Regions from separate parts of the Arthrobacter sp. NPDC080082 genome, predicted to be linked through region 2. Evidence: predicted binding sites of a transcription regulator. Region 2 holds the regulator's gene; the other holds the start of a gene.

Region 1 (14,275 bases), on a different contig from region 2:
GACCAGCTACCGGGAGCTCGGCGCGCAGATCAACCGTGTGGCCGCCGGGTTGCAGAAGCTGGGGGTGGCCGCCGGGGACCGGGTGGCCCTGGTCCTACCCAACTGCACGCAGCACGTCATTGCTTTCTACGCGGTGCTGCGCCTGGGCGCCGTCGTCGTCGAACACAACCCCCTGTACACGGACCGCGAGCTGCGCCATCAGTTCGAGGACCACGGCGCCACCGTCGCGATCGTCTGGGACAAGGCCGTGGACCGGGTGCTGCGGCTGCCGGCGGACATCGGCGTCCGCACCGTGGTGTCGGTGGAGCTGATCCCGGCCATGCCGCTGGGCAAACGGCTGGCGCTGCGGCTTCCACTGCCCTCCGCACGGAAGGCACGCGCCGCCCTGGCCGCCGGGAAGCCGGCGCGCGGAACCCGGGCCGCCGTCGTTCAACGGCAGGTGCTGCCATGGCACCGGCTGCTGGACGCCGGGCGGCTCAAGCGGCGCCACCAGCGGCCCGCGCCCGGGGACCTGGCGGTCCTGCAATACACCAGCGGCACCACCGGCGCACCGAAGGGTGCCATGCTCACGCACGCGAACCTGCAGGCCAACGCCGCGCAGGGCCGCGCCTGGGTACCCGGCCTCCAGGACGGGAAGGAAACCGTCTACGCCGTCCTGCCGATGTTCCATGCCTACGGGCTCACGCTCTGCATGACCTTTTCGCTGAGCATCGGGGCGCGGCTGGTGCTCTTCCCGAAGTTCGACGCCGGCCTGGTCCTGAAGGCGCACCGGCGCTCGCCGGCGACGTTCCTGCCCGCCGTCCCGCCGATCTATGACCGGCTCGCCGCGGAGGCAGCCCGCCGGGGCGTGAGCCTGCGGGGCATCCGGTACTCCATCTCCGGAGCCATGAACCTCCCGGTGGCCACGGTGGAGACCTGGGAAAAGGCCACCGGCGGGTACCTGATCGAAGGCTACGGCCTGACCGAGACCTCGCCGATCTCCGTGGGCAACCCCTTCGGCCCGAGCCGCAAGCCCGGCACCGTGGGGGTCCCCTTCCCGCTCACCGACATCCGCGTGGTCGATCCCCGGAACGTCGCCGTCAACCGGGCGCCCGGCGAACAAGGCGAACTGCTGATTCGCGGCCCGCAGGTCTTCGCCGGCTACTGGAACCGCCCGCAGGAGACCGAGGAGGCCCTGCTGGAGGGCGGCTGGTTCCGGACCGGTGACATCGTCTCCGTCGACAAGGACCACTTCGTGACCATCAGGGACCGGATCAAGGAGCTGATCATCACCGGCGGCTTCAACGTCTCGCCCACCGAGGTGGAGGACGTCCTGGCCAGGTTCCCCGGCGTCGCGGAGGTCTCCGTGGTGGGCGTCCCCCGGCCCGGCGGCGGCGAGGACGTGGTGGCCGCCGTCGTGCCCGACGCCGGCGGCGCCGTGGACCCCGGCGCCCTGCGGGACTTCGCGCGGGAACACCTGGCCGCGTACAAGGTGCCGCGGCGGGTGGTGGTCATGGAGCGGCTCCCGCGCTCGCTGATCGGTAAGGTCCTGCGTCGGGAGATCCAGGCGACGCTCGCCGAACGCGCGGCCGAATAGCCCGCCCCCGCCGATTCCCCGCGGCGCTCCGGTCCGGCTGAGAGTCGTGTCTCACGTAGGCGGGTAGGGTGCGTAGAGGAGTTGTGCCCGCCGCCGGGCTAACGGCGGCGTCTGCAGAAGGGAAGTTGTCGTGGCTCGCAAGACACCTGAGGTACAGGAACCGAACGAAAAGGACCTGGAGGTCGGCGACCGGCCCAAGCACTGGGCGGCCGGAGTTCCCGGCGTCTACCACTCCATGGAGCCGGCAATCAAGCAGATGGGTCCCAACCGGACCCGCAAAACGGTCCTCAAGATGAACCAGAAGGACGGCTTCGACTGCCCCAGTTGCGCCTGGCCGGACCCGCACCACCGCAAGGCGTTCGAGTTCTGCGAGAACGGCGCCAAGGCCGTCACCTGGGAGGCGACGCCGCTGGTGATTCCGTCGTCGTTCTGGTCCGAGCACTCGGTCAGCGAACTGCGCGACCGGTCCGACTACTGGCTCGGCATGCAGGGCCGCCTCACCGAACCGGTGTTCAAGGCCGCCGGCGAAGACCACTACAGCCCCGTCTCCTGGGATGAGGCAATCCGGATCGTCACGGACAAGCTCCACGGCCTGGGTTCCCCGGACGAGGCGTCCTTCTACACCAGCGGCCGCACCTCCAACGAGGCGGCCTTCCTCTACCAGCTGCTGGTGCGCGGCTACGGCACCAACAACCTGCCGGACTGCTCCAACATGTGCCACGAGTCCTCCGGCTGGGCGATGGGCCAGACCATCGGCATCGGCAAGGCGACCGTGAACTTCGACGACTACGCCGACGCCGACCTGATCATCATCATGGGCCAGAACCCGGGTACCAACCACCCGCGCATGCTGACCGAGCTGGAGAACTGCAAGCACAACGGCGGCGAGATCGTGGCCGTGAACCCGCTCCCGGAGGCCGGGCTGCACCGCTACAAGAACCCGCAGAAGGTCCGCGGCGTGATCGGCCACGGAACCTCCATCGCCGACCAGTTCATGCACATCCGGATCGGCGGGGACATGGCCCTGCTGCAGGCCGTCTCCAAGCGCGTCCTCGACGCCGAGGCCCGCAACCCCGGGACGGTCCTGGACCATGCGTTCCTGGCCGAGCACTGCGAGGGCCTGGACGAACTGAAGGAACACCTCGCGCAGCTGGACGAGCGGGAGGTCCTGGAGGCCACCGGGCTGCGTTCCGAGGAGATCGACGAGCTGGCCGCCCGGTACCTGAAGGCGGACAAGGTCATCATCACCTGGGCCATGGGCGTCACGCAGCAGAAGAAGGGCGTGGCCACCATCAAGGAGATCATCAACCTCCTGCTGCTGCGCGGCAACATGGGCAAGCCCGGGGCCGGCGCCTCCCCGATCCGCGGCCACAGCAACGTCCAGGGTGACCGGACCATGGGTATCTGGGAGCAGATGCCGCAGTCCTTCATGGAGGCGCTCGGAAAGGAGTTCGACTTCGAGCCGCCGCGCGAACACGGCGTGGACGCCGTCGAAACCATCAACAAGATGCGCGAAGGCGAGATCAAGTTCTTCATGGCGATGGGCGGTAACTTCGTGGCCGCCGTCTCGGACACCAACGCCGCGGAGGCCGCCATGGCCGGCACGGAGATGACCGTACAGGTCTCCACCAAACTCAACCGCTCGCACGTGGTGACCGGCGCCGAGGCGCTGATCCTGCCCACGATGGGCCGGACCGAGATCGACATCCAGGAATCCGGCGAGCAGTTCGTTTCCGTTGAGGACACCGTCTGCGCCGTGCACCCCTCGTGGGGCAGCGTGGAACCGGTCTCCCACCACCTGCTCTCCGAACCCGCGATCCTCAGCCGCCTGGGCAAGGCCCTGGTGGGCGACAGGATCGCGGCGGACTGGGACGGCTTCGAGAAGAACTACGATCTGATCCGCGACCACATCTCCCGGGTGGTGGGCGGCTGCCAGGACTACAACGAGCGGATCCGCCAGGAAGGCGGCTTCATCCTCGAGAACGGTCCCCGCGATTCGCGCACCTTCGCCACGCCCACGGGCAAGGCCGTGCTGACGGTGAACTACCTCGAACACGTCGAACGCCCCGAGGGCACGCTGATCCTGCAGACCATGCGCTCCCACGACCAGTTCAACACCACCATCTACGGGCACAACGACCGGTACCGCGGCATCAAGAAGGGCCGCCACGTGGTGTTCGTCAACCCGGACGACATCGCCGAGCTGGGGCTCACGGACGGTCTGTACGTGGACATTCACGGCGTGCACGACGACGGCGAGGAGCGCGTGTTGCGCAAGTTCCGCGTGGTCTCGTACCCGACGTCGCGCGGCTGTGCCGCAGCGTACTACCCGGAGGCCAATGTCCTGGTGCCGCTGAACCACACCGCGGAGGGAAGCAACACGCCCATCTCGAAGGCCGTCATCGTGCGGCTCGAAGCCAGCGCGGACCAGCAGCCGGACGGCCCGGGACGCCTGCACGCCGCCCCCGGCGTGACGGTGTCCGCCTAGCATCTCTCCGGAAAAGCCGGCAGGCCGCGTCCCCTCGGGGATGCGGCCTGCCGGCTGTTGCCTGTGCGTTTTGTGCGGGCTACTGGGCCCGTTTGGTCCAGCCCTTCTCGTCCGGGCCGCCCTCTTCGCCGTGCTCGCACAGCTCGATCACCTTGTCCGCGGCGGCCGTGACGGCCTCGTCGACGCTCTTGCGCCCGTGGGTGGACGCCGTTCCGGCGGCGAAGCCGACGATGAAGGCGCTGACGGCGTCGGCGTGCGGACCCACCGCCTTGACCGATTCGTCGGCGAGCTGCACGAGCTTCTCGTGGTCCACCTCCAGGTCGAGGATCTGCAGGGCCTGGATCAGACGCGCGCTCCAGTGCCGCAGTGAGCTGTCTTCATCCCGGGGCAAAGTCATGTACTACTCCTCTTCGTCGGTGCTGCATCGGTGCGTCCGTCGCGCGGTGTCCCTCAAGGGGTAGCACCGATCCGGGCCCAAATGAAACGCGACACAGCCGCCGGGCCGGAATGGATGTGCCCCGCGCGGCCGGGCGTAAGCTCATGCCATGGCGAGATTCTTCGATGTCCACCCCGACAACCCGCAGCCGCGTTCCATCACCCAGGTGGTGGAGCTGCTCAAGTCCGGGGGCCTGATCGCCTACCCGACGGACTCCTGCTACGCCCTCGGCGCGCAGCTGGGCAACCGGGAGGCGCTGGACCGGATCCGGGCCATCCGGCACCTGAACGACAAGCACCACTTCACCCTGGTCTGCAAGGACTTCGCGCAGCTGGGTCAATTCGTCCAGATCGACAACGACGTCTTCCGGAGCATCAAGGCGGTGACCCCCGGCAGCTACACCTTCATCCTGCCGGCCACCAAGGAGGTCCCGAAGCGGCTGCTGCACCCGAAGAAGAAGACCGTGGGGGTGCGAATTCCGGATCACACCGTGGTCCAGGCCATCCTGGCGGAGCTGGGCGAACCGCTGCTCTCCAGCACGCTGCTGCTGCCGGACGAGGAGGAGCCGCTGACGCAGGGCTGGGAGATCAAGGAGCGGCTGGACCACGTGGTCGACGCCGTCATCGACTCCGGCGAGTGCGGCGCGGAGCCCACCACCGTGATCGACTTTTCAGGCGGTGCCGCCGAGGTGGTCCGCCGCGGCATGGGTGACCCGTCCCGCTTCGAGTAGCCGCACGGGTCCACAGGGTTACACCGCGGCCCGGCTAGGATCGGGGCATGGCCCGGCTTACCGTACCCGACAACACGTATCACGCCTCCTGGCTGGAGGCCTTTGCCGAGTTCGACGGCGCGCACCAGGATGGCGGCGGGATAGAGCATCGGCCCGACGCGGACCTGGCGGGTTCCGCCGCGTTCGCCGATTTTGTGGAGGCTCTGCGCCGGGACGCGCGACCGGGGACTCCGCGGAAGCCCGGCTACGTGCCCTGTACGTATCTCTGGATTGTCGAGGGCAGCGAATTCCTTGGCTCCCTGGCGGTCCGCCACCACCTGAACGAATTCCTCCTCAACGAGGTGGGGCACATCGGCTACAGCGTCCGCCCGTCGGCGCGGCGGCGCGGTCATGCCGCCGGAGCCTTGGCGGAGGCGCTGCCGATCGCCCGCGGCCTGGGAATCGATCGGGCACTCCTGACCTGCGACGAGGACAACGCGGGCTCCCGCGCCACGATCGAAAAGAACGGCGGCGCCTACGAGGACACCCGGAACGGCAAGCGCCGCTACTGGATCGGGACGGCCCAGCCCTACGCCTGTTCGGCGGTAACGTCGCCGTCGCGTCCGTCGGCTCTGAGGGAACGGCGTCGGCCCAGCAACAGCACCAGGGCGGCGACGACGATCACCGCCACTCCGCCGGCACCCGCAACGACGCCGGGCGAACTCCACGGCGAGGGCCCGGCATTGTTTCCCACCGCGGCGTCGTTCCCCACTCCTGCGCCGTTCCCTGCCCCGGGGCCGGCCGGGCCCGGGGCAGGGAACGGCGCCGGCGGTGCGTAGCGGGAGACCGACCCGTTGCCCAGGCCGGTGCCCGGCGTCGCCGCGATGATGCTGCCGTCCGGGGCCACCGCGAGGTGCCCGGGGCGTCCCTCGGTCGGGATGGTGGAATCGACGGTCCGGGAGCCTGGCTTGATCACCGATATCCCCGGGGTGAGGACACTCGACACGTAGAGCGTCCCGTCGGGTCCGAGCGCCGCCTCGGTGGGGCCGCCGGGGACATAGATGGTGTAGCCCACCCGGTCCGCCCCCGTCCCGATGACCGCAACCTTGTTCGTGCTGATGTTCGTGACGTAGACCGTGCCGTCCGGGGCGACGGCGATGTCGTGGGGATTCTCCGTGGTGCCGGCCACCGTCCCGGTGGGAATCGTGTGGGATGCCGCGGCCTGGCCGGCGGGAACGATCGAGACCGTGCCCTCGATTTGGTTGACCACGTAGGCGGTGCCGTCCGCGCCGACGGCGACTTCCACCGGTCCCGCCCCGACCCCGATGACATGGTCCACCGCCGTGCCCCCGGCGGCAAGGACAAGCACCGTTTTGTTCTCCGGGTTCGGCACATACACTGTGCCGTCAGGGCCGGCGGCAATCAGGTGGTTGCCCCTCGACACCGGGATGGTCCGGGCGACGGCCGCGGCACCGGGAGGCACGACGCCGATCTCGGCCCCGCCGACGGAGCCACCCTGCTGCTGGGCCACGTAGAGCGTTCCGTCCGGCCCCAGGGCCAGTCCGGCCACGTTGGGGCCGGTCGTGATCCGGCGCGTAGGGCCCGGCTCGCCCGGCGGAATCACCAGGACCCCGCCGGGGCCGTCGTAGCCGCCGATGTAGGCGGTTCCGTCCGGGCCGACGACGACGTCGACCGGCGTCCCGCCCGTCGATACCACCTCCGCCGGCGCCAAGGCGGCCGGCGCCGCGACGGCCTGGGCCGCGACGGCTTGCCCAGCCCCGCCGCACAGGGCAGCTCCCACAGCCACAACCGCCAGCCAACGTGCTCGTGCCACCACTACCCCCAAACAGCGGGCCGCCCGGCGCGGCCAACCCCCGAAGCCTACTACCGAAGGGCTTCCCCCGGTCCAGTGTCCGCCCCCGGGTTTACACTTAGATTAGAACATATATTCGAACTAAGGTGTGTTGTGGGCGCAATTATCGGACCCCGCGTGATAGACGCGGGCACTTCCCTCCTCTCGGTGCTGATCTCGCCGGTGCCGGTGGCGGCCGGCTATCCCTCGCCCGCGCAGGACTACTTCGACGGCCGCATCGACCTGAACGAGCACCTGATCAAGGACATCACCAGCACCTACGTGGTCCGGGTCTCCGGGGACTCCATGGAGGGCGCCGGGATCAGCGACGGGGACGAACTGATCGTCAACCGGGCGCTGACACCCGTGGACGGATCCGTCGTCGTCGCGGTCCTGGACGGCGAGCTGACCATCAAGCGGCTACGGATCACCCGCAACGGGGTGGTGCTGCAGGCCGAGAACCCGGCCTACCCGGACATCAGGGTTCCGTCCCTGTCCGAACTCGTGGTCTGGGGCGTCGCCACGCGCTGCCTCCACGTGGTTTAGGGCGCCGTCATGGCCAGGCCCGCCCCGATGCGCCAGCTGCCCCAGATCGCCCTTGTGGACGTCAACTGCTTCTACGCGTCCGCCGAGCGCGCCTTCAACCCCGCCCTGGAGGGCCGTCCCGTCGTCGTGCTGTCCAACAACGATGGCTGTGCCGTCACGCGGTCACCCGAGGCGAAGCGGCTTGGGATTCCCCTCGGCGAGCCGTGGTTCAAGCTCGCCCCACGGGCCAGGGAGTGGGGACTGGTGGCGCTGTCCAGCAACTACGAACTCTACGGCGACATCAGCGCCCGGGTGATGGAACTGCTGGGCCGCTTCTCCGCCTGGCTGGAGGTGTACAGCATCGACGAGGCATTCCTGGGGGTGAAGGGCACCCCTGCGGAACTGCTGGCGCTGGGCGGACAGATGAAGACGGCGGTGCGACGCAACGTCGGCGTGCCCGTCTGCGTCGGCATCGCCCCCACCAAGACGCTGGCGAAGCTGGCCAACAAGTGGGCCAAGAACAATCCTGCCTTCGACGGCGTCTGCCACTGGGAGTCCGTGCCCGCCGCCGCCCGCGAGCGCCTGATGCGAAGCCTGTCGGTGATCGAAATCTGGGGCGTCGCCACCCGGCTGACCAAGCGGCTCAACGCCCTCGGCATCCACTCGATCCTGGACCTGGCCCGCGCGGACCCGGTGATGATCCGCGACCGGTTCTCCGTGGTCATGATGCGCACCGTCCTGGAACTGCAGGGCACCCCATGCATCCCGTTGGAAGAGGAACGCATCGGACGGGACCAACTGATCTTCTCCCGTTCCTTCTCCACCCCGCTGACTTCGGCAGCCGGGTTCCGGCAGGTCCTGAGCGTCTACGGGCAACAGGCCTCCGCCCGGCTGTCCCGGCACGGACTGCAGGCGAAGCTCCTCACCGCGTTCGCGGGCACCTCGCACTTCAACGCCCGGGACGTCTCGTTCCCCACGGTCAGTGTGGTCCTGCCGATGCCGACGGCGGATCCGGTGATCCTGACGCGGGCGGCGCATGCGCTGTTGCCCCGCATCGTGGACGGCGTGAAGTACGCGAAGGCCGGCATCATGGTCACCGACCTTCGGCCCACCGGGAACCAGGCACCGCTGTCCCCGTTCGAAAATCCGCGCGAGGAACGCCACATCGGGAGCCTGGTGGAGGACATCACACGCCGCTACGGCCGCGGCTCCATCGGACTGGGCTTCGGCGGCATCCGGGGCGGACCGGACTGGAGCATGAGGCGGGACATGCTCTCCCCCCGCTACACCACCCACTGGGACGAACTCCCCCTGGTCAAGGCCGCCTGACCGCGCCGGCCTATCAGCTAAGCTCCCGGCATGCCTTCTTCACTGTTTGAAACGGCCGTCCGGGACGGCGTCGTCCTGAAACCCCTGGAGCCGTGGCACGCCCCGGCCTTCGCCGAGCACATGGACCGGGCCCGGGACCACATCCGCCCCTGGGTGGGACCGGCTTTCGTCACCGACACCGTCGAGGGCGCCCGGGCCACCCTGCAGCGCTACGCCACGGCCACCGCCCGCGACGGCGCCCGCATCTACGGCCTCTGGGACGGGGACAGCATCATTGGCGGCGTCATGTTCGTGGCCTTCGACGCCGGCTGGGGCATCTGCGAGGTCGGCTGCTGGCTGGAACCCGGCGCGGTGGGCCGCGGACTCGTCACCCGCTCGGTCGCCCTGCTGATGGAATGGGCCTTCGAGGAACGCGGCGTCTCCCGGGTGGAGTGGCGGTGCCGGACCGACAACCTGCGCAGCGTCGCCATCGCCCGGCGGCTCGGCATGCGTTCGGAGGGCGTGCTCCGCAGCAGCTGGGTGTTCGACGGGTCCCGCTACGACAAGGAAGTCTTCTCGATCCTTCGCGGCGAGTGGGAGGCCACCCGCTCGGGGTCACGCTAGGACCGAGGCCGTCTCGGCGGCGGCCCCGGCCCCCCTCACCGCAATACCCGCCAAAATGCCCGGCGCCATCCGCACCGATGAGGAGCAGAATTAAGGCGGGTTGCTTAGGTCAACTGATTCGCCGGAGGTGGGTCATGGTCACCGGAAGAAAATGTGGCGTCGTCGCTGCGCTCGCGGCCCTGGTGCTGGGTGTGGCCGGCTGCGGCTCGGGAGGCGGCACGGCTCCCCCGTCCGGCACCTCCGCGAGCGCCGCCATGCCGATGGACACCGCCGGCACCTCGACGAGCACAGCCGCCTCAACAAGCACGGGCGCGTCCGCTACCACTGCCTCTTCCGGCGCGTCGACGTCACCGTCCGCCGGGGCCGCCATAACCATCAAGAACTTCGCCTACGGCCCGACCCTTGAGGTGGCGGCGGGCAGCACCGTCACGGTCACAAACACGGACAGCGCCGCGCACACCGTCACCGCCGATCAGGGCGGCACCTTCGACGTCACGGTCAAGGGCAGCGGCGGCACGGCCACCTTCACCGCGCCGGGGACGCCCGGCACCTACACCTATCACTGCACCTTCCACCCCAACATGCACGGAACGCTGGTGGTCAAATGAGCGCCACCGCACACCGGGGCGTTGCCGGCCACCGGAGCCGGGGCCTTGCCCTGCGGCTGCTGACGGCCGGCTGCCTGGCCGTCGACGCCGGGGTCCATCTTCACCTGGCGCCCGGCTACCAGGCCGGCTCGCCGCAGGGACTCGGACAGGGCACGCTCTTTGTCGTCGAGGCGGCCGCCGCCGCGCTCGCCGCCGTCGCCGTCCTTTGGCGGGGTTCCCGGGCGGCGTTTGCCTTCGCGTTCCTCGTTTCCCTGAGCGCCTTCGCCGCCGTGGTGCTCTACCGCTACGTCGATATCCCCGCGTTCGTTCCCTTCCCCGCGATGTACGACCCGGTCTGGTTCTGGGAGAAGTCGATCAGCGCCGCCGCGGAAGGCCTGGGCGCGGTTGCGGCGGCCGCGGGGTTCGTCCGGGCCGGTCGAGGACGGACGACGACGGCGGCCTGAGCCCAACGCGGTGAGCGCGACTTTAGGGTGCAGGGACCTCAGGGAGCTCACGGTGCCGGGATTTCGGGGCATTACGGCAGCGGCCCCGCAGCGCCCGCGGCGATACCATGGCCGCATCATGACTGAACTCCGGACCGCCCCGCACCCGGCGGTGGCCGACGTTTCCGTGGCCGCCGTGGCGTACCTCGGTGCCGTCGCCGTGGTCGCCGGCCCGTCGCTTCCCGTCGGCGGGGGCGCACTGCTCGCGGTGGGCGCCGGCGCGGCGGTGCTGACCGGAGCCGGCGCAAACCTGCTGGGCCGGGCCGTCCCGTCCTGTACCCCCGCGGACCGGGTCACCCTGGCCCGGGCGGTGCTGGTGGCCTGCTGCGCCGCGCTCACCGCGTCGGGGCTGCTGACCGGCGGCCCGTCAGGGCTGCCGCTGCTCGCCGTCGGGACGGCGGCCTTCGCCCTGGACGCCGTGGACGGGCCGGTGGCGCGGCGGACCGGGACCGCCTCGGCCGACGGCGCCCGCCTGGACACCGCCACCGACGCGGCACTGACGCTGGTGCTGGCCTGCGCCGTGGCGGGCAGCCTTGGCGTCTGGGCGCTCGGATCCGGCCTTCTCTATTACGTGTTCCAGGCCGCGGGCCGGGTCCGGCCGCCGCTTCGCGCACCTTTGCCGCCGTCGGCCGCCCGGAAGGTGATCGGTGCGCTGCAGCCGGCGGCCCTGCTGTTCGCCCTGGTGCCCGGCATCCCGGGGGCCGCGGCGACCGCTGCGGTCGCGGCCGCACTCGGCCTGCTGGTGTTGTCCTTCGGGCGGGACGTCGTGGTCCTGGAGCGGCGGCGGGCGGCCGCCGGCTAGTCCTTGGCTTTGGCGCGGCTGGGCTGTACGCGCGGCGGTTCGCCCGGCATCTTGGGGAAGTCCGGCGGGAACGGCAGCTCGCCGAGGCCGGCCGCGGCGTCCCGCTCCCACCAGCCGAGCAGGCCCTCGATCGAGCCGGGGTTGGCGTGCATCCCGGCCCAGGGGTCACCGGTGGACCGCAGCCGGTCCGGCACCGTCGCCACGGTCAGGGCGGCCGGATCGGCGTCGTCGAGTTCCTCCCACGTCAGCGGGCAGGACACCGTGGCCCCCGGCAGCGCCCGCGGGCTGTAGGCCCCGGCCATAGTGCGGTCCCGGTTGGCCTGGTTGAAGTCGATGAAGACCCGTTCCCCGCGCTCCTCCTTCCACCAGGCGGTGGTTACCTGCTCGGGCATCCGGCGCTCCAGTTCACGGGCCGCGGCGATCACGGCATGCCGGACGTCCAGGAACTCGTGGTCCGGCTCGATCGGCGCGAACACGTGCAGCCCGCGGTTGCCGGAGGTCTTGATGAAGGCCTCCAGGCCGACGTCGGCGAGGACCTTCCGCAGCTCCCGGGCGGCGGGGACGGCGTCCCTGAAGGAGGTTCCCGGCTGCGGGTCCAGGTCGATGCGGAGCTGATCCGGGTTGTCCGGGTTCCCGGCCCGCGACGCCCAGGGGTGGAAAACCACGGTGTTCATCTGCACCGCCCAGACCGCGGCAGCTGCTTCGTCGATCACAAGCTGCGGGTGGGAGCGTCCGCTGGGATAAACCACCGGCACCGACCTGACGAAGTCCGGCGCCCCCTTGGGCGGATTCTTGGAGAAGAACTGTTCGCCGTCGACGTCGCCGGAGAAACGCTGCAGGGTGATGGGCCGGTCCCCATTCGCGGCCAGGAATGCCTCGCCGACGTCGATCATGAACCGCGCCAGGTCCAGCTTGGTCACCCCCGCGGCGGGCCAGACCAGCCGGGACGGGCTGGAAATCCGGACCTCCCGCTCGCCGTGCGGACCCGGAACCGTCACCATCGTCTCTTCCCTTGCCATGAGGGCAGGCTACCGCGCGCCCGGTCCCGGCGACACCCGCCCGGAGCGCGTCGTCGCCGGTCCGGTCGCCACGGGAGCCGCGGCCCCGCGTCTGGCTCCGGCTGCCGCCGCTGGCTAGGGTGGCTTCCATGGCTGAGGCATTGGCGTCCCTGGCGGACGCATTCAAGACGGTGGGGGTCTCCCGGGCGTACGGCGAGCCGATCGACCTCGCGGGAGAGCGGGTGGTGCCCGTGGCGCTGGTGTCCTTCGGGTTCGGCGGCGGCAGCGCGCCGGCATCCGGGGAGGAACCCGGCGGGGCCGGCGGAGGCGGGGGCGGGTTTGTCCTGCCGCTGGGAGTGTATGCGGGCGCCCGCGATGGCCGGAGCGTATTCCGACCCAACCCGGTGGTCCTGATGGCCGCCGCGGTGCCCCTGGTGTGCGCCGCGGGCTGGGCGCTGAGGGCCCTGATCCCCGGAACGCGGGCGGCAGGTGCCCGTGGTTGAGGAATCGCTGAGCATCGACGTCGACGGCACCGCGGTGTCCGCCCTCTACGCCCGGCCCGACCACCCGGTGGCCACGCTGGTGGTGGCACACGGGGCCGGCGCCGGCATGGACCACCCCTTCATGACCGGCTTCACCGCCGCCCTGAACGACGACGGCGTCGCCACCCTCCGCTTCAACTTCCCCTACCGGGAGGCCGGGCGGAAGTTCCCGGACCGCCCGCCAGTCGCCATCGCAACGTGGCGGGCCGCGATGGCTGCCGCACGCGAACGCTCCACCGGCGAGCCGGTCTGGGCGGCCGGGAAGTCCTTCGGCGGCCGGATGGCGTCCATGGCGGTGGCCGAGGGGATGCCGGCGGCCGGCCTTGTCTACCTCGGCTACCCGTTGCACCCGCCGGGCAAGCCGGAGAAGCTCCGGGACGAACACCTCTACGGCGTGAGCGTGCCCATGCTGTTCCTGCAGGGCACCCGGGACACCTTCGCCACCGGGAACCTGTTGGACACGGTTGCCGCCCGGATCGGGCCCTCCGCCGAGGTGCAGTGGGTCGACGGCGGGGACCACTCCTTCGCCGTAGCCGGCAGGAAGCGCCCCGCGGACCAGATCGGCGCGGGGCTGGCGGAACCGGTGGCCCGCTTCCTCCGGTCCCATGCCCCGGAAGGAGCCGGGAAGTGAGCGGCGGCCACGGTCCGGCCGAGCTCACCGACGCCGACGTCCCGGCCTGGTGGCAGCGGCTGGGCCTGCCCGGCCTGATCGACATCCACACCCACTTCCTCCCGGAACGGATGCTCCGCCGGGTCTGGGCCCATTTCGACGAGGCCGGCCCCCTGGTCGGCCGGCCCTGGCCGATCACCTACCGCACCGCGCAGGACCAGCGGCTCGCCACCCTTCGCGCCCTCGGCGTCCGGCGCTTCACCGCCCTGACCTATGCTCACCGGCCGGACATGGCGGCGGACCTCACCGACTTCGCCCTGGACCTCGCCGCCGCCGAGCCGGACTGCGTCCCCAGCGCTACCTTCTACCCGGAGGAAGGCGTGGTCGGGCAGGTGGAGCGGGCCCTCTCCCGCGGTGCCAGGGTCTTCAAGATCCATGCCCAGGTGGGCGGCTTCGACCTGCGCGAGCCCATCCTGGACCAGGCCTGGGGACTCCTGGCCGACGCCGGCATTCCCGTCGTCATCCACGTCGGCTCCGGCCCCGTCCCCCGGCACGGGTTCACCGGCCCCGACAAGCTCGAGGGGGTGCTGCGCCGCCACCCGGACCTGACCGCCGTCGTCGCCCACCTCGGCGCCCCGGAGTACGCCGAGTTCCTGGACCTGGCCGACCGCTACCCCGGCGTCCACCTGGACACCACCATGGCCTTCACCGACTT
Region 2 (14,275 bases):
AACTGTCCGCCGCGCCGCCGCCGGTGATCGCCGTCCTCGGCCCCACCGGCTCGGGAAAATCCGACCTGGCCGTTGCCCTCGCGCTGGCGCTCGACGGCGAGGTGGTCAACGCGGACGCCATGCAGTTCTACCGCGGCATGGACATCGGTACCGCCAAGATCACCGACGCCGAGCGGCGAGGCGTCCCGCACCACCTGCTCGACATCATGGACGTCACCGAGGAAGCCAGCGTCTCGGACTTCCAGCGGCAGGCCCGGGAGGCCATCGACGGCATCCACGCCCGCGGGAAACGCGCCATCCTCGCCGGCGGGTCCGGGCTGTACGTCCGGGCCGCCCTGGACGTCCTGGACTTTCCCGGCACCGACCCGGCCGTCCGTGCCCGCCTCGAGGCCGAGGAGGCGGCGGAAGGCCTGGCCCCGCTCCGGGCCCGGCTGGAGCAGGTGGACCCGGTCTCGGCCGGGCGCCTGGGCGACGCCCGGCGGGTCATCCGTGCCCTCGAGGTGTACGAACTGACCGGCCGGCCCTTCAGCTCCTTCATGCCCGACCGCACCTACCACCGCCCGGCCGTCCAACTCGGCCTACAGGTGGACCGGGAGCAGCTCCGGGAGCGCCTCGCCGCCCGCGTGCACGCCATGGTGGACCGCGGCCTGCTCGAGGAGGTGGGCCGGCTGGACGCCGAGGGCCTGCGCCGCGGCAAGACCGCCTCCCGCGCCCTCGGCTACGCCCAGTTCCTCAAGGTCCTCGACGGCGAATCCGACGTCGCGCACGCCGCCGAGGACACCATCGCCGCCACCCGGAAGTTCGCCCGCCGCCAGCTCACCTGGTTCCGCGCCGACCCGCGGATCGCCTGGCTCGACTGGCAGGCCCCGGACCTCGTGGCGAAGGCAACGCAGCTGGCGTTGGTCCCGGCGGGAGGCGGCCCGGTAGCCTTGGACCATGGATGACACTCTCGCCGGAACCGCCGCCTCGACGGCCCACGCCGCCGACACCACAGCACTGGCCGGGCTCGCCTTCTCCAAGGGCCACGGCACCGGCAACGACTTCGTCCTGATCGCGGACCCGCACGGGGCCCTGGAAGTGACCGCCGAGCAGGTCGCGGCCCTCTGTGACCGGCACCGCGGCATCGGCGGCGACGGGCTGATCCGCGCGGTCCCGTCCCGGTTCCTGCCCGAGGGCGCCGAGCTGCTCGCGCAGCACCCGGAGGCGGAGTGGTTCATGGACTACCGCAACGGTGACGGATCGCTCTCCGAAATGTGCGGCAACGGGGTCCGGGTCTTCGTCCACTTCCTGGTCCAGCAGGGCCTCGTGGACCTGCCCGCCGGGGAATCCCTCGTGATCGGCACCCGCGCCGGCATCAAGACCGTCGTCCGCACCGCCTCCGGCTACGCCGTGGACATGGGTCCCTGGGAATTCGTCTTCCCCGGCGAAGCCACGGCCCGGGCCATGGACTCCCTCGTCAGCGCCCACGGCCTCGACGTTGCCCGCCCGGCCCTCTCGGTCAGCATGGGCAACCCGCACACCGTCGTCGCCCTCGCCGAGCAGGCGGAACTGGACGCCACCGAACTGTTCACCGCACCGCGCGTCGACCCGGAGCCGCCGCACGGGACCAACGTCGAGTTCGTCGTTCCCGCCGAGCCGCTGGTCCACGACGGCGTCGGCGCCATCAGCATGCGCGTCCACGAACGCGGCGTGGGCGAGACCCTCTCCTGCGGCACCGGCGCCTGCGCGGCCGCCGTCGCGATCCGGCACTGGGCTGGTCAGGGCGCGCCGGACGCCTGGAACGTCACGGTGCCCGGCGGCGTCGTCGGCGTGAAGTTCTTCGTCGCCCCGGACGGCCACGAGCACGTCGAGCTCAGCGGCCCGGCCGTGATCGTCGCTAGCGGGACGCTTTCCTGACTCGAAGGATCCGGAACGACTTCGAGGTGCTCTCCCGGGTCACCGTGAAGCTGCTGTCCAGCTCCGTGCCCAGCCAGCGCTGCAGCGAATCCGAGCCGAGGTTCTTCTGCACCACCAGCCACGCCGACCCGCCCGGCGCCAGCCGCGGCAGCCAGAGCAGCAGCAGGGAATGCAGCTCGTCCTTGCCGATCCGGATGGGCGGGTTGGACCAGATGGTGTCGAAGCGCAGCTCCGGGTCCACCTCGCCGGGGGTGCTGGCCGTGACGTTCTCCAGGCCCAGCAGTGCCGCGTTTTCGTTGGTCAGGGCCACGCAGCGTTCGTTGACGTCCACGGCGTAGACGTGCGCGTGCGGGGCCTTCAGCGCCATCGTCAGCGCGATCGGACCCCAGCCGCAGCCGATGTCCAGCAGGTTCCCCTGCGGGGCGGGGGCCGGGACATCCGCCAGCAGCACCGCGGTGCCCTTGTCGACGCCGTCGGGACTGAAGATTCCGCTGGAGGTCTGCAGCTGCCGCGGCGCGCCGGCCAGTTCCACGGTGAGGGGCTTGCGGGTGAACGGCCCGGCCGGCTGGGCGCTGAAATAGTGTGCAGACTCCATAACGTGCCAGAGTAGTTGGCCGTCCGCGGGCTTGGGAAACCGGAAAGGTGCGCTCTGGTAAACTTGGAGGCATGTTCCTGATCTTTGAATAGCCGGCCACCAGGCAACCGGCACGGGCGCCCCGCCTCAACGGGTGATCCGCCCTCCAGCGACGCAGGCCCCGCCCTCCGCTGGACCCCTCCGGCCGCGGCGACCCGCGGCCTGTTCCGGCACTCATTCCAGCAACGCCGGAAACTCCACGCCTCGAAGATCCCACCGCACGGCCCCGCCGTCGCCCGCGGAACCGACCGGCGTGCAGCACCGCCCGTGAGGAAACCTTTCTAGGACCCACGGACCCCACCCGCCGCTCCGCCGAGGAGCCCGCCCGTCCGCGGCACCGCCGCCGCAGGACACCCAGGAGGCACGGATGACCCCACATCGTCAGCCCAGCGCGAATTCCGCAGCGCACCGCACCGATCAGCATTATTCTGAAATGGCAGACCCTTCAAAGGAGACCATGACCAGTCAGCCCAACACCGGACCCGATTCAGCAGCCCAGGACATGAGTCCTGCCGAGATCCAGGCTGTGATCGACCGGATTCTTTCCAAGGATTCCCCCGCCCGGGACACCGGCGCCGCCGACGCGGACACCGCCGAACCCCGCGCGGTCCTGGGCCGGGCCCAGGCCATCTCCGGCCTGGCCACCGAGCACGGCAGCTACGACGGCGACCAGCAGGACCTCGAGGAGCGCCGCGCCCTGCGCCGCACCGCCGGGCTGTCCACCGAACTCGAAGACGTCACCGAGGTCGAATACCGGCAGCTCCGGCTGGAGCGCGTGGTGCTGGCCGGCCTCTGGTCCGAGGGCACCCTGGCCGACGCCGAGAACTCCCTCCGCGAACTGGCCGCCCTGGCCGAGACGGCCGGCTCCGAGGTGCTCGACGGGCTGGTCCAGCGCCGGGCAAAGCCGGACCCGGGCACCTTCCTGGGCTCGGGCAAGGCCCAGGAGCTCAAGGACATCGTGATGTCCACCGGTGCGGACACCGTGGTGGTCGACGCCGAACTGGCGCCCTCCCAGCGGCGTGCGCTCGAGGACATCGTCAAGGTCAAGGTGATCGACCGGACCGCGCTGATCCTGGACATCTTCGCCCAGCACGCCAAGAGCCGCGAGGGCAAGGCCCAGGTGGAACTGGCCCAGCTCGAGTACCTGCTTCCCCGCCTCCGCGGCTGGGGCGAGTCGATGTCCCGCCAGGCCGGTGGCCAGGTGGGCGGCGCCGGCGCCGGCATGGGCTCCCGTGGCCCCGGTGAGACGAAGATCGAACTGGACCGCCGGCGGATCCGCACCCGGATGGCCAAGCTGCGCCGCGAAATCGCGGCCATGAAGCCGGCGCGTGAGACCAAGCGGGCCAACCGCCGTCGTAACGCCGTCCCGTCCGTCGCGATCGCCGGCTACACCAACGCCGGGAAGTCCTCGCTGCTGAACCGGCTGACCGACGCCGGCGTGCTGGTGGAGAACGCCCTGTTCGCAACCCTGGACCCCACCGTGCGCAAGGCCGAGACCTCCGACGGCCTGGGTTACACCCTGGCCGACACCGTTGGCTTCGTCCGCTCGCTGCCCACGCAGCTGGTGGAGGCGTTCCGGTCCACCCTGGAAGAGGTCGCCGACTCGGATCTGATCCTGCACGTGGTGGACGTCTCGCACCCGGACCCCGAGGGCCAGATCGCGGCCGTCCGGTCCGTCTTCAGCGAGGTCGACGCCCGCAAGGTGCCCGAGATCATCGTCCTGAACAAGGCCGATGCCGCGGACCCGTTCGTGGTGGAGCGCCTGAAGCAGCGCGAACCGCGCCACGTGGTGGTCTCCGCCCGTACCGGCGAGGGCATCCCCGAGCTGCTGCGGGCCGTCAGTGAGGGCATCCCGCGGCCCAGCGTGAAGCTGGAACTGATGATCCCGTACAGCCGCGGCGACGTGCTCAGCAAGCTGCACGAGACCGAGGCGGAGATCGTCAGCCTGGACCACGAGGAGACCGGCACGCGCGCCGTGGTCATGGTGCGCGAAGGCCTGGCGGCCGAGCTGGATCCCTTCGTCCGCAATGACTGAACCGGCCGTGGCGGAAGCGGACAGCGACGCACGCCCGGCCCCCGGTGGCGCCACCGGCGAGGAGCTCGTGATCGAGCTCCTCGACCGGGCGGTCGCCGCGATGGGCGGGCAGAGCCGTGACGGCCAGCACGAAATGGCCCGCCAAGTGGCCCGCGCCATCGACACAGGCGACCACCTGCTGGTCCAGGCCGGCACCGGCACCGGAAAGTCCCTGGCGTACCTGATCCCGCTGATCGCCCACTCGCTGGACAGCGACAAGCCCACCCTGGTCTCCACGGCCACCCTGGCCCTGCAGACCCAGATCGTCGGCCGGGACCTGCCGCGACTGCTCAAGGCCATCACCCCTGCCCTGAAGCGGCCCGTCAAGATCGCCCTGGTCAAGGGCCGGTCCAACTACGTGTGCCGGCACAAGCTCGAGGGTGGGTTCCCGTCCGAGGAACCCGCCGAGGGCCAGCTCTTCTCCCTGGGTGAGGACACCTCGGTCCCGCACTTCGCCGCCGCCATGGGCGGTCCGGCCTCGCAGCTGGGCCGGGAAGTGGTCCGGCTCCGGGAATGGGCCGAGAACACGGCCACCGGCGACCGCGACGAACTGCTCCCCGGCGTGACCGACCGCGCCTGGCGGCAGGTGTCCGTCACCGCCATGGAATGCCTCGGCGCGCAGAAGTGCCCGTCGGCCGCCGAATGCTTCAGCGAACTGGCGCGCCAGGACGCGGCGGACGCCGACGTCGTGGTCACCAACCACGCCATGCTGGCCGTGAGCGCCTTCGAGGGCCTGGCCGTGCTGCCCGACTACGACGTCGTCGTCGTGGACGAGGCGCACGAACTCCAGGACCGGGTCACCGGGGCCGTCTCCGGCCAGCTCTCCGTGGCCATGGTCCACGCCGCCGCCTCGGGCGCCCGCAAGCACACCGGCATCACCGTGGACGCGCTGAACAACGCCGCCGCGAACCTCGAGCTCGCCGTCGCGGGGGTTCCCGGCGGACTGATGCCCAACGGCCTGAACAGCGAACAGCTCGACTGCGTGGACCAGCTCCGGGACGCCTGCCGTGCGGCGCTCTCCGACTCCAAGGGAGACGGCTCCACCACGGCCGACGGCGGCCGGCAGCTTGCGCGCTCCCGGCTGATGGTGATCCTGGAGCTCTGCGAACGCCTGCTCGCGGCCCGCGAGAACCGCGAGGTGGTGTGGTTCTCGCGGCAGAGCACCTTCGACCCGCAGCAGGGCTACTCGCAGCCGGACGATTCGGCGCCCGCGCTGATCAACATCGCCCCGCTCAGCGTGGCCGGGCGGCTGCGGGAGGGCCTGTTCGCGGACCACACCGTGGTGCTGACCTCGGCCACCCTCGCCATCGGCTCGGCCTTCGAACCGGCCGCGGGGGGCCTGGGCCTGGTGGGCCCCGGCGCCCCGAGCTGGACCGGCGTCGACGTCGGGTCGCCGTTCGAATACCCCAAACAGGGCATCCTCTACGTCGCCAAGCACCTGCCCAAACCGGGCCGGGGGACCGCGCCCGAGGCCCTGGACGAGCTCGAGAAGCTGATCCGCGCCTCCGGCGGCGGCGCGCTCTGCCTCTTCTCCTCCCGGCGCGCCGCGGAGGAGGCCGCCGACGCGCTCCGGCCGCGGCTGGGCCTGAGCATCCTCTGCCAGGGCGAATCCACCATGACCGCGCTGGTCAAGCAGTTCGCGGACGAACCGGACACCTGCCTCTTCGGCACCATGTCCCTGTGGCAGGGCGTTGACGTGCCCGGCAACTCCTGCCGGCTGGTGGTGATCGACCGGATCCCGTTCCCGCGGCCGGACGATCCGCTGATGACGGCCCGCTCCCGGGCCGTGGCGCAGGCCGGGGGCAACGGCTTCATGAGCGTCTCGGCCACGCACGCGGCGATCCGGCTGGCGCAGGGCGCGGGCCGGCTGATCCGTTCGACGTCGGACCGCGGCGTGGTGGCGGTGCTGGACTCACGGCTGTCCACCGAGCGTTACGGCGGCTTCCTCCGGGCCGCGCTGCCGCCGTTCTGGGCCACCACGGACCCGGCGGTGGCCGTGGCGTCGCTGGAGCGGCTCGCGAAAGAGGCCGCGCAGGGGTCGTAGGCCCCCGGGGCAGGGACGTTCGGCGGGGTTTGGCGGCGCTCAGGCCTCGGCGTCCGGGCGGGGTGGGGTCCCCAGCTCCGGGCGTTCAGCGCGTTCAGCCGGGCCCCTGGCCGGCGGCGTTGCCCGCGCTACAGGGAGCGGAGGACCGAGACGACCTTGCCCATGATGACGGCGTGGTCGCCCAGGATCGGTTCGTACTGGGTGTTCTGCGGCAGCAGCCAGGTGTGGCCGTCGCGCTGCCGGAACGTCTTGACCGTGGCTTCGTCATCGAGGAGGGCGGCCACGATGTCGCCGTTGACGGCGTCGTTCTGCCGGCGAACCACCACCCAGTCCCCGTCGCAGATCGCGGCGTCGATCATGGAATCGCCCGCGACCTTGAGCATGAACAGCTCACCGTGGCCCACGAGCTGGCGCGGCAGGGGGAGGACGTCCTCCACCACCTGGTCGGCCAGGATCGGGCCACCGGCGGCGATCCGGCCCACAAACGGGACCATCGCCGTGTCCGTGGCGCTGGCCAGTTCCGACACCGCGAGTCCGCCGACGGCCTTCAGCCCGCGGGGCTGTTCGACGCCGGAAATCGGGGTGGACCCCTCGTCCAGGGTCAGCGGCATCAACACTTCCATGGCGCGGGGACGCTTGGGGTCCCGGCGTAGGTAGCCCAGCTTCTCCAGCTGGGAGAGCTGGTGGGTCACGCTGGAGAGGCTGGCCAGCCCCACCGTGTCCCCGATCTCGCGCATCGACGGCGGATAGCCGTTGTCCGTCACGGACCGCTGGATGGTTTCGAGGATCTTCTTCTGACGGACGGTGAGGCTCTTGGGCGCCCGGGCAGGCTGGGCGCCGCGCCGGGTTGCCCTCCCGCCGGTGGCTTGTGCTGCCATGGTCCCCGTGCCTTCCGTTCGTGGTGCGGATCCGTGGCCGGCGGACCGAGTGAAGCGGCCCGATTGCTGCGAATCCTAAAAATGTCAGTGCCTGCCGTTTGACTGCTCTTGATCACCGCTGGCGGGTGTTCGACAGGTTTCAGACTGCAGGTGCGGAGTGCGGGTCCTTCGAGGGACCGGTTCCGTGCTTCAAAAATAGGTCAGCCGCCGGTGTTTTTCAAACATTTGTTCTAGCGAGTCTCGACAGAGTTCGTTCATAGGTGCTAAAAAGAGAACAGCAAGATTCGAAGATGTGTTCGAAGATTGCAAGTGGAGAACCACGGCCGGTTTCGGCCTTGTGTTCGAAGCGAATGATGGTTCAGCCGGTTGGCGGCAGGTACGAGGAGTACGCCGGGCGGCAACGACAAGTCCAGGAGGGCTCAGTTCATGTCAGCAAGAATCGCTTTCGCCGGTTCGCAGTTTTCCGACGCCGGAAGGCCGGCACTGTATCTCGTGCCGGATACTGCCACGGCCTTCTCCGGGGCGGTAGCTCCGTTCGCGGCCCCGGCCGACGCTGACGCGACCGCCGGGAGCGCGTCAGCTGTACGCCGGGCCCACTCTTCGGCCCAGGCTCCCTTGCGGCTGACCCGGCGGGGACGCTTCGTCTTCTTCGGACTGCCCTTGATCCTGCTCGCGGCCCTGCTGCTGTCCCTGGCAGGCTCCCTGACCGCGCCGGCGAAGGCCGCCGATTCCCCTGCATCGCTGGCAACCACCCCGACGGTCACCGTGACCGTGCAGCCCGGGGAGTCCCTGTGGACCATCGCCGGCACCGTCGACCCGAAACGGGATCCGAGGGACGTGGTCGCCGAGATCGTGCAGCTGAACAACCTCGACGCCGCGCCGGTCCTGCCCGGCCAGCAGCTCTTCGTTCCGACCCCCTAAGCTGAATCCCCGGGACGGAGCGTCCGCCGAACTTGGTAAGGCCATTCGCCGGCCGCGGGATGGGCCGTCGTTGGTCACGGTTTCCGGCCAGACAGTCCTCTCACTTAAACTGGGGACGTGACTGACCAGCTTGAGCGACTCAACCGACTTCCCCTCCGGACCAACCTGCGGGGCCTGCGCCCCTACGGTGCTCCCCAGCTGGACGTTCCGATTCTCCTGAACGTCAACGAGAACACCCATGGTGTCCCCGCCGACGTGCGGGCAGCGATCGCGGAGGCCGTCTCTGAGGCGGCTGCCGGGCTCAACCGCTATCCGGACCGGGAGTTCACCGAACTCCGCGGGGCGCTGGCCGAATACCTTGGCCACGGGCTGGACGCCACGAACATCTGGGCCGCCAACGGTTCCAATGAGGTGCTGCAGCAGATTCTCCAGGCCTTCGGCGGTCCGGGCCGCAACGCCCTCGGTTTCCCTCCCACGTACTCCATGTACCCGCTGCTCGCTGCCGGAACGGACACCGGCTACGTCGCCGGCGTCCGCGGCGAGGGCTACAGCCTGACCGCCGAGTCCGCCGCCCGGCAGGTCCGCGAGCTGCAGCCGAACATCGTCTTCCTCTGCTCGCCCAACAACCCCACCGGCACGGGCCTTGGCCTTGATGTCGTCGAAGCCGTCTACGAGGCGGGGGAGGCCAGCCAGGCCATCATCATCGTCGACGAGGCGTACCACGAGTTCGCCCACGAGGGCACCCCGAGCGCCCTGATCCTGCTGCCCGGCCGGGAACGGCTGATCGTCTCCCGCACCATGAGCAAGGCCTTCGCCCTCGCCGGTGCCCGGATCGGCTATATGGCCGCGGCTCCCGAGGTCACCGACGCGCTGCGCCTGGTGCGCCTGCCGTACCACCTCTCCGCCATCACCCAGGCCACCGCCCTCGCCGCCCTCCGGCACCGCGAGGCGCTGATGGCCGATGTCGAGGACATCAAGCGGCAGCGCGACCGGATCGTCACCGAGCTGACCCGAATGGGCCTTACCCCGGCGTCGTCGGACTCGAACTACGTCTTCTTCGGCGGGCTCACGGACCCGCACCGGGTCTGGCAGGAACTCCTCGACGCCGGCGTGCTGGTCCGCGACGTCGGCATCCCCGGCCATCTCCGGGTCACCGCCGGAACCGAGGCGGAGACCACCGCCTTCCTGGAGGCCCTGGAACGGATCCTCACCGCCCACCGCGGCTGAGCCCGCGTCCCCCCACATTCCGCACCGCCGGGTCAGCCCCGCCGGCCCCGCGCGACCGCCCCGCCGGCCGCCGGGCGCCCCGGGTGTGCCGGGCCCTAGACTTGATCCAGGACCCGCGCGCCGCCGTCACAGGCCGGGCGACCGCCACTTAGCCAAAAGGACACCCATATGAGCACCACCGGATCAGCCGCTGCCCAGGCCCGAACCGCCTGCCTGGAACGGACCACCAGCGAATCCTCCGTCCTGGTCGAGATCGACCTGGACGGAACCGGCGTCTCGGACATCAGCACCTCGGTGCCGTTCTACGACCACATGCTGACCGCCCTCAGCAAGCACTCCCTGATCGACATGACCGTCAAGGCCACGGGTGACACCCACATCGACGTGCACCACACCGTCGAAGATGTCGCCATCACCTTCGGCGAGGTCCTCAAGACCGCGCTGGGCACCAAGGCCGGGATCCGCCGCTTCGGCGAGGCCACCGTGCCCCTCGACGAGGCCCTCGCACACGCCGTCGTGGACGTCTCCGGCCGACCCTACCTGGTCCACGCCGGCGAACCCGCCGGGCAGGAATACCACCTGATCGGCGGCCACTTCACCGGCTCGCTGACCCGCCACGTCTTCGAGGCCATCACGCTGCACGCCGGAATCTGCCTGCACATGAACGTCACCGCCGGCCGCGACCCGCACCACATCGTCGAGGCTCAGTTCAAGGCGTTCGCCCGGGCGCTCCGTGCCGCCGTCGAGCCGGACCCCCGCGTCGAGGGCATTCCCTCCACCAAGGGCGCACTGTGACCGGGAAGGTGCTGCGCGACGGCGCCATCATCGATCCGGAGGCCAGCCGCAAGCCCGCCTCCCCGGAGGGCAAGCCCACCGTCACCGTCCTGGACTACGGCTCCGGCAACGTCCGCTCCGCCGTCCGCGCCCTCGAGCGCGCCGGCGCCGAGGTCATCCTCAGTTCCAAGCCCGAGGACGTCCTCAACGCCGACGGCCTGGTGGTCCCCGGCGTCGGCGCCTTCGAAACCGTCATGAACGAACTGAAGGCCGTCGATGCCATCCGGATGATCGGCCGCCGCGTCGCCGGCGGCCGGCCGGTGCTGGCCATCTGCGTCGGCCTCCAGGTCCTCTTCGAAGCCGGCGTGGAGCACGGCACGGTCGCCGAAGGCATGGGGGAGTGGCCCGGAAAGGTCGAGCTGCTGCCCGCCGACGTCGTCCCGCACATGGGCTGGAACACCGTCGACGTGCCGGAGGGCTCGCTGCTGTTCGACGGTGTGGAGAAGGAACGCTTCTACTTCGTGCACTCCTACGGCGTCCAGCACTGGGACTTCGATGTGATCCAGCCGCGGATGGCCGCACCGCTGGTGACCTGGTCCGAGCACGGCGCCCCGTTCATCGCCGCGGTGGAGAACGGACCGCTCTGCGCCACCCAGTTCCACCCGGAGAAGTCGGGGGACGCGGGCGCCCGCCTGCTGCGCAACTGGGTCGGTAGCCTCCGCCCCGCCCGCAACGCCGGCGCAGGCACCACTGCGGAAGCCCCGGCAACCCCGGAAGCGACCGCCTGAATGTGGTCCCTGGTACTGATGGGCCTCGCCGGACTGCTGGTGGGCGGAGCGCTCTCCTTTCGCCAGCAGAAAAGCCCGCTCTGGGTCCAGATCGTCTTCTACATCCTGGCCGGCATGTCCCTGCTGGCCGCCTACCTGCTGACCCTGCCCGGCGCCTGACGCCCCGCGCCGCCCCTGCCACCTACCTTGTGAGGACTTCACGATGACCACCGAAAACCCGCTGCCGGCCCTGGAACTGCTCCCCGCCGTCGACGTCGTCAATGGCCAGGCCGTGCGCCTGGTCCAGGGCGAGGCCGGCAGCGAAACAAGCTACGGCACCCCCCTCGAAGCGGCCCTGAACTGGCAGGAACAGGGCGCCGAGTGGGTCCACCTGGTGGACCTGGACGCTGCCTTCGGCCGCGGTTCGAACGCGGAGCTGTTGCGCGAGGTGGTCGGCCGGCTGGACATCAAGGTGGAACTCTCCGGTGGCCTGCGCGACGACGAATCCCTCGAACGCGCCCTGGACCTCGGCGTCGGCCGCGTCAACCTCGGCACCGCCGCGCTGGAGAACCCGGAGTGGACAGACCGGGTGATCGAACGCTTCGGCGACAAGATCGCCGTCGGCCTCGACGTGCGCGGCACCACCCTCGCCGGCCGCGGCTGGACCAAGGAGGGCGGCGACCTCTGGGAGGTCCTCGGCCGCCTAGAGGAAGCCGGCTGCGCCCGCTACGTCGTCACCGACGTCACAAAGGACGGCACCCTGCAGGGCCCCAACGTGGAACTGCTGCGCCAGATGGTCGAGAAGACCGGCAAGCCCGTCGTCGCCTCCGGCGGCATCTCCAGCCTCGAGGACCTCAAGGTCCTCCGCTCCCTGGTCCCGCTCGGGGTCGAAGGCGCGATCATTGGCAAGGCGCTCTACAACGGCAACTTCACCCTGCCCGAGGCCCTCGACGTCGCCGGCCGCCGCTAGGCCGGTCCCTTCATGCCGCAGGAACCAGTGCCGCAGGAACCCCAGCCCGGCCACCGCGCCCTCCCCGGCCACATCGCCGCCGCCCTCGCCGGCGCCGGGGGAGCGACGGACTCCGCCGGGCAGCCCTGGGCAGGCCGCAGCCTGGCCGGCGACGGAGCGACCATCCATAACTTCGAGGACGACGACGGCACGGCCGACGCCGGCTACCTCGCCGCCGTCGCCGCCCTCGCGGCAGGCACCGGGGACGAAGCCGGTGTCGTCGCGGCCCTCGCCACGGCCCGGGTCTTCGTGCCGATCGTCGCCAGCCTCGCGGAGGAGGGCGACGCCGTGGCCGGGGCCCACGGGACCGGGCTGCACGGGGACAAGCAGGCCGACATGGCGCTGGTGACCCTCAAGGCGCCGGACGGCCGCACCGCCCTGCCGGTCTTCACCTCCGCGGAGAACCTCACCGCCTGGCACCCCGAGGCCCGCCCGGTGGCCGTCTACGCCGCCCGCGCCGCGCTCTCCGCCGTCGCCGAGCATGCCGAACTGCTGGTCCTGGACCCCGGCTCGGCCGCCACGTTCGTGGTGCGCCGCCCGGCCGTATGGGCGCTGGCCAAGCAGCACGGCTGGGTCCCAAGCTACCGGGACCAAGCGGTGGCCGACGCCGTCGCCGCCTCCGCGGCCGGGGTAAGGGCGCTGCGCCGGGTCGAACTGCGCCCCGGCGGGGGAGTGGCCTCGGCGCAGGCCGACGGGACGCAGCTGCCCGGCGGCGGTGCCGGGCCGGAACTGCGCGTGGTGCTGTACCTTGAAGACGGGCTCAGTGCCGCCGAGGTGCAATCCCTGGTGGCCGGCCTGAACGAGGACTGGGCCCGGAATGAAGCTTTCGCCGAGCGGGTTGACTCGATCGAAATCAAGCTGCAGCGCGCAGCACCCTGACCGGCGGCCCGCCTCTCCCGCGGTGCCGGTCACGGGCCGCGCCACCGAGAGAAATGCAAGGCAAAGGAACGCCGTCCCGTGAACTTCGCGCTTTACCGTGAGCTGCTGGCAGTGCGGCCCATCAGGAACCTACTGATTGTCGGGATGGTGGCCCGCATCCCGCACTCGGCCGCGGGCGTGCTCCTGACCCTGCACATCGTCCTCACCCTGGGCCAGGGCTACGCCGCGGCCGGGACCGCCGCCGCCGTCATGACCATCGGCATCGCCGTCGGCGCCCCGTGGCGCGGCCGCCGGGTGGATACCGTGGGCCTGCGCCGGGCACTGATCCCGTCCGTCCTCTCGGAGACGGTGATCTGGACCATCGCCCCGCACGTCAGCTACCAGTTGCTGTTGCCCCTGGTGTTCGTCGGCGGCCTCTTGACCCTGCCGATCTTCAGCGTGGTCCGGCAGTCCCTGGGCATCCTGGCCACCGGGGACCAGCGCCGCACCGCGTTCGCCCTGGACGCCATTAGCACCGAACTGGTCTTCATGATCGGTCCGGCCGCCGGCGCGATCGTCGCCACCGCCGGCTACTCCGTGCTGGGCCTCGGCATCGTGGGCGTCGCCACCTCACTCTCCGGGCTCTTCCTGATGTGGATGAACCCGCCCACGCGGTCCGTCGCCACCGACGCCGAGCCCGAGGCCGCCTTCGAAGCGGACCAGCAGCAGGGCGCCGAGGCCGCCGTCGTCGCGGCCGCCCCCGCGCACCTGCAGGAGGCAGCGGCGGAACTGGCTCCCCTCGCCGCCGCCGAGCACCGCCGTCAGGACCGGCTGGGGCTGCGGCACAAGGTGCGGCACAACTTCGCCTGGTTCACTGCCTCGGTCGCCGCAGTCTTCGCCGTCGCCGCCGGCTCCGGCATGGTCCTCAGCGGCACCGACGTCGGCATCGTCGCCGCCTTGCAGACCGGCGGCCACCAGGCCGAGATCGGCATCGTCTTCCTGTTCTGGTGCGCCGCCTCGGTGATCGGCGGCGTGGTCTACGGCGCCATGCACCGGCCCGTTTCCCCGGTGCTCCTGCTGCTCGGCATGTCCGCCCTGACCCTGCCGATGGCGTTCGCCCACGACACCTGGGCCCTCGCGTTCCTGTCCCTGCTGCCGGGCGTGCTCTGCGCCCCGGTACTCTCCGCCGCCTC

The links. Region 2 encodes LexA, which represses DNA repair genes until DNA is damaged. Its sites were predicted from a motif close to TCGAACANNTGTTCGA; they were not measured.
Region 1: umuD (translesion error-prone DNA polymerase V autoproteolytic subunit) is a predicted target of LexA. The motif match lies at 7,147-7,162, and genes of this name have one in related genera.

Annotation. Positions count from the first base shown of each region.
Region 1 is NZ_JBFBKQ010000005.1:115,107-129,381, forward strand. Features, by position in the region: gene AB0O44_RS11600 (long-chain-fatty-acid--CoA ligase) at 1-1,576, shown strand, start outside; gene AB0O44_RS11605 (FdhF/YdeP family oxidoreductase) at 1,707-4,064, shown strand; gene AB0O44_RS11610 (DUF6457 domain-containing protein) at 4,144-4,461, opposite strand; gene AB0O44_RS11615 (L-threonylcarbamoyladenylate synthase) at 4,610-5,230, shown strand; partial or broken gene AB0O44_RS11620 (GNAT family N-acetyltransferase) at 5,278-5,727, shown strand; gene AB0O44_RS11625 (hypothetical protein) at 5,799-7,016, opposite strand; gene umuD (translesion error-prone DNA polymerase V autoproteolytic subunit) at 7,176-7,607, shown strand; gene AB0O44_RS11635 (Y-family DNA polymerase) at 7,617-8,915, shown strand; gene AB0O44_RS11640 (GNAT family protein) at 8,946-9,518, shown strand; gene AB0O44_RS11645 (cupredoxin domain-containing protein) at 9,653-10,126, shown strand; gene AB0O44_RS11650 (hypothetical protein) at 10,123-10,569, shown strand; gene AB0O44_RS11655 (CDP-alcohol phosphatidyltransferase family protein) at 10,688-11,410, shown strand; gene ligD (non-homologous end-joining DNA ligase) at 11,407-12,429, opposite strand; gene AB0O44_RS11665 (hypothetical protein) at 12,558-12,911, shown strand; gene AB0O44_RS11670 (alpha/beta family hydrolase) at 12,898-13,581, shown strand; gene AB0O44_RS11675 (amidohydrolase family protein) at 13,578-14,275, shown strand, end outside.
Region 2 is NZ_JBFBKQ010000004.1:394,013-408,287, forward strand. Features, by position in the region: gene miaA (tRNA (adenosine(37)-N6)-dimethylallyltransferase MiaA) at 1-944, shown strand, start outside; gene dapF (diaminopimelate epimerase) at 937-1,896, shown strand; gene AB0O44_RS10845 (methyltransferase) at 1,877-2,491, opposite strand; gene hflX (GTPase HflX) at 2,988-4,565, shown strand; gene AB0O44_RS10855 (ATP-dependent DNA helicase) at 4,558-6,648, shown strand; gene lexA (transcriptional repressor LexA) at 6,777-7,526, opposite strand; gene AB0O44_RS10865 (LysM peptidoglycan-binding domain-containing protein) at 8,142-8,447, shown strand; gene AB0O44_RS10870 (histidinol-phosphate transaminase) at 8,565-9,674, shown strand; gene hisB (imidazoleglycerol-phosphate dehydratase HisB) at 9,843-10,469, shown strand; gene hisH (imidazole glycerol phosphate synthase subunit HisH) at 10,466-11,236, shown strand; gene AB0O44_RS10885 (hypothetical protein) at 11,237-11,395, shown strand; gene priA (bifunctional 1-(5-phosphoribosyl)-5-((5-phosphoribosylamino)methylideneamino)imidazole-4-carboxamide isomerase/phosphoribosylanthranilate isomerase PriA) at 11,439-12,185, shown strand; gene AB0O44_RS10895 (SseB family protein) at 12,198-13,103, shown strand; gene AB0O44_RS10900 (MFS transporter) at 13,182-14,275, shown strand, end outside.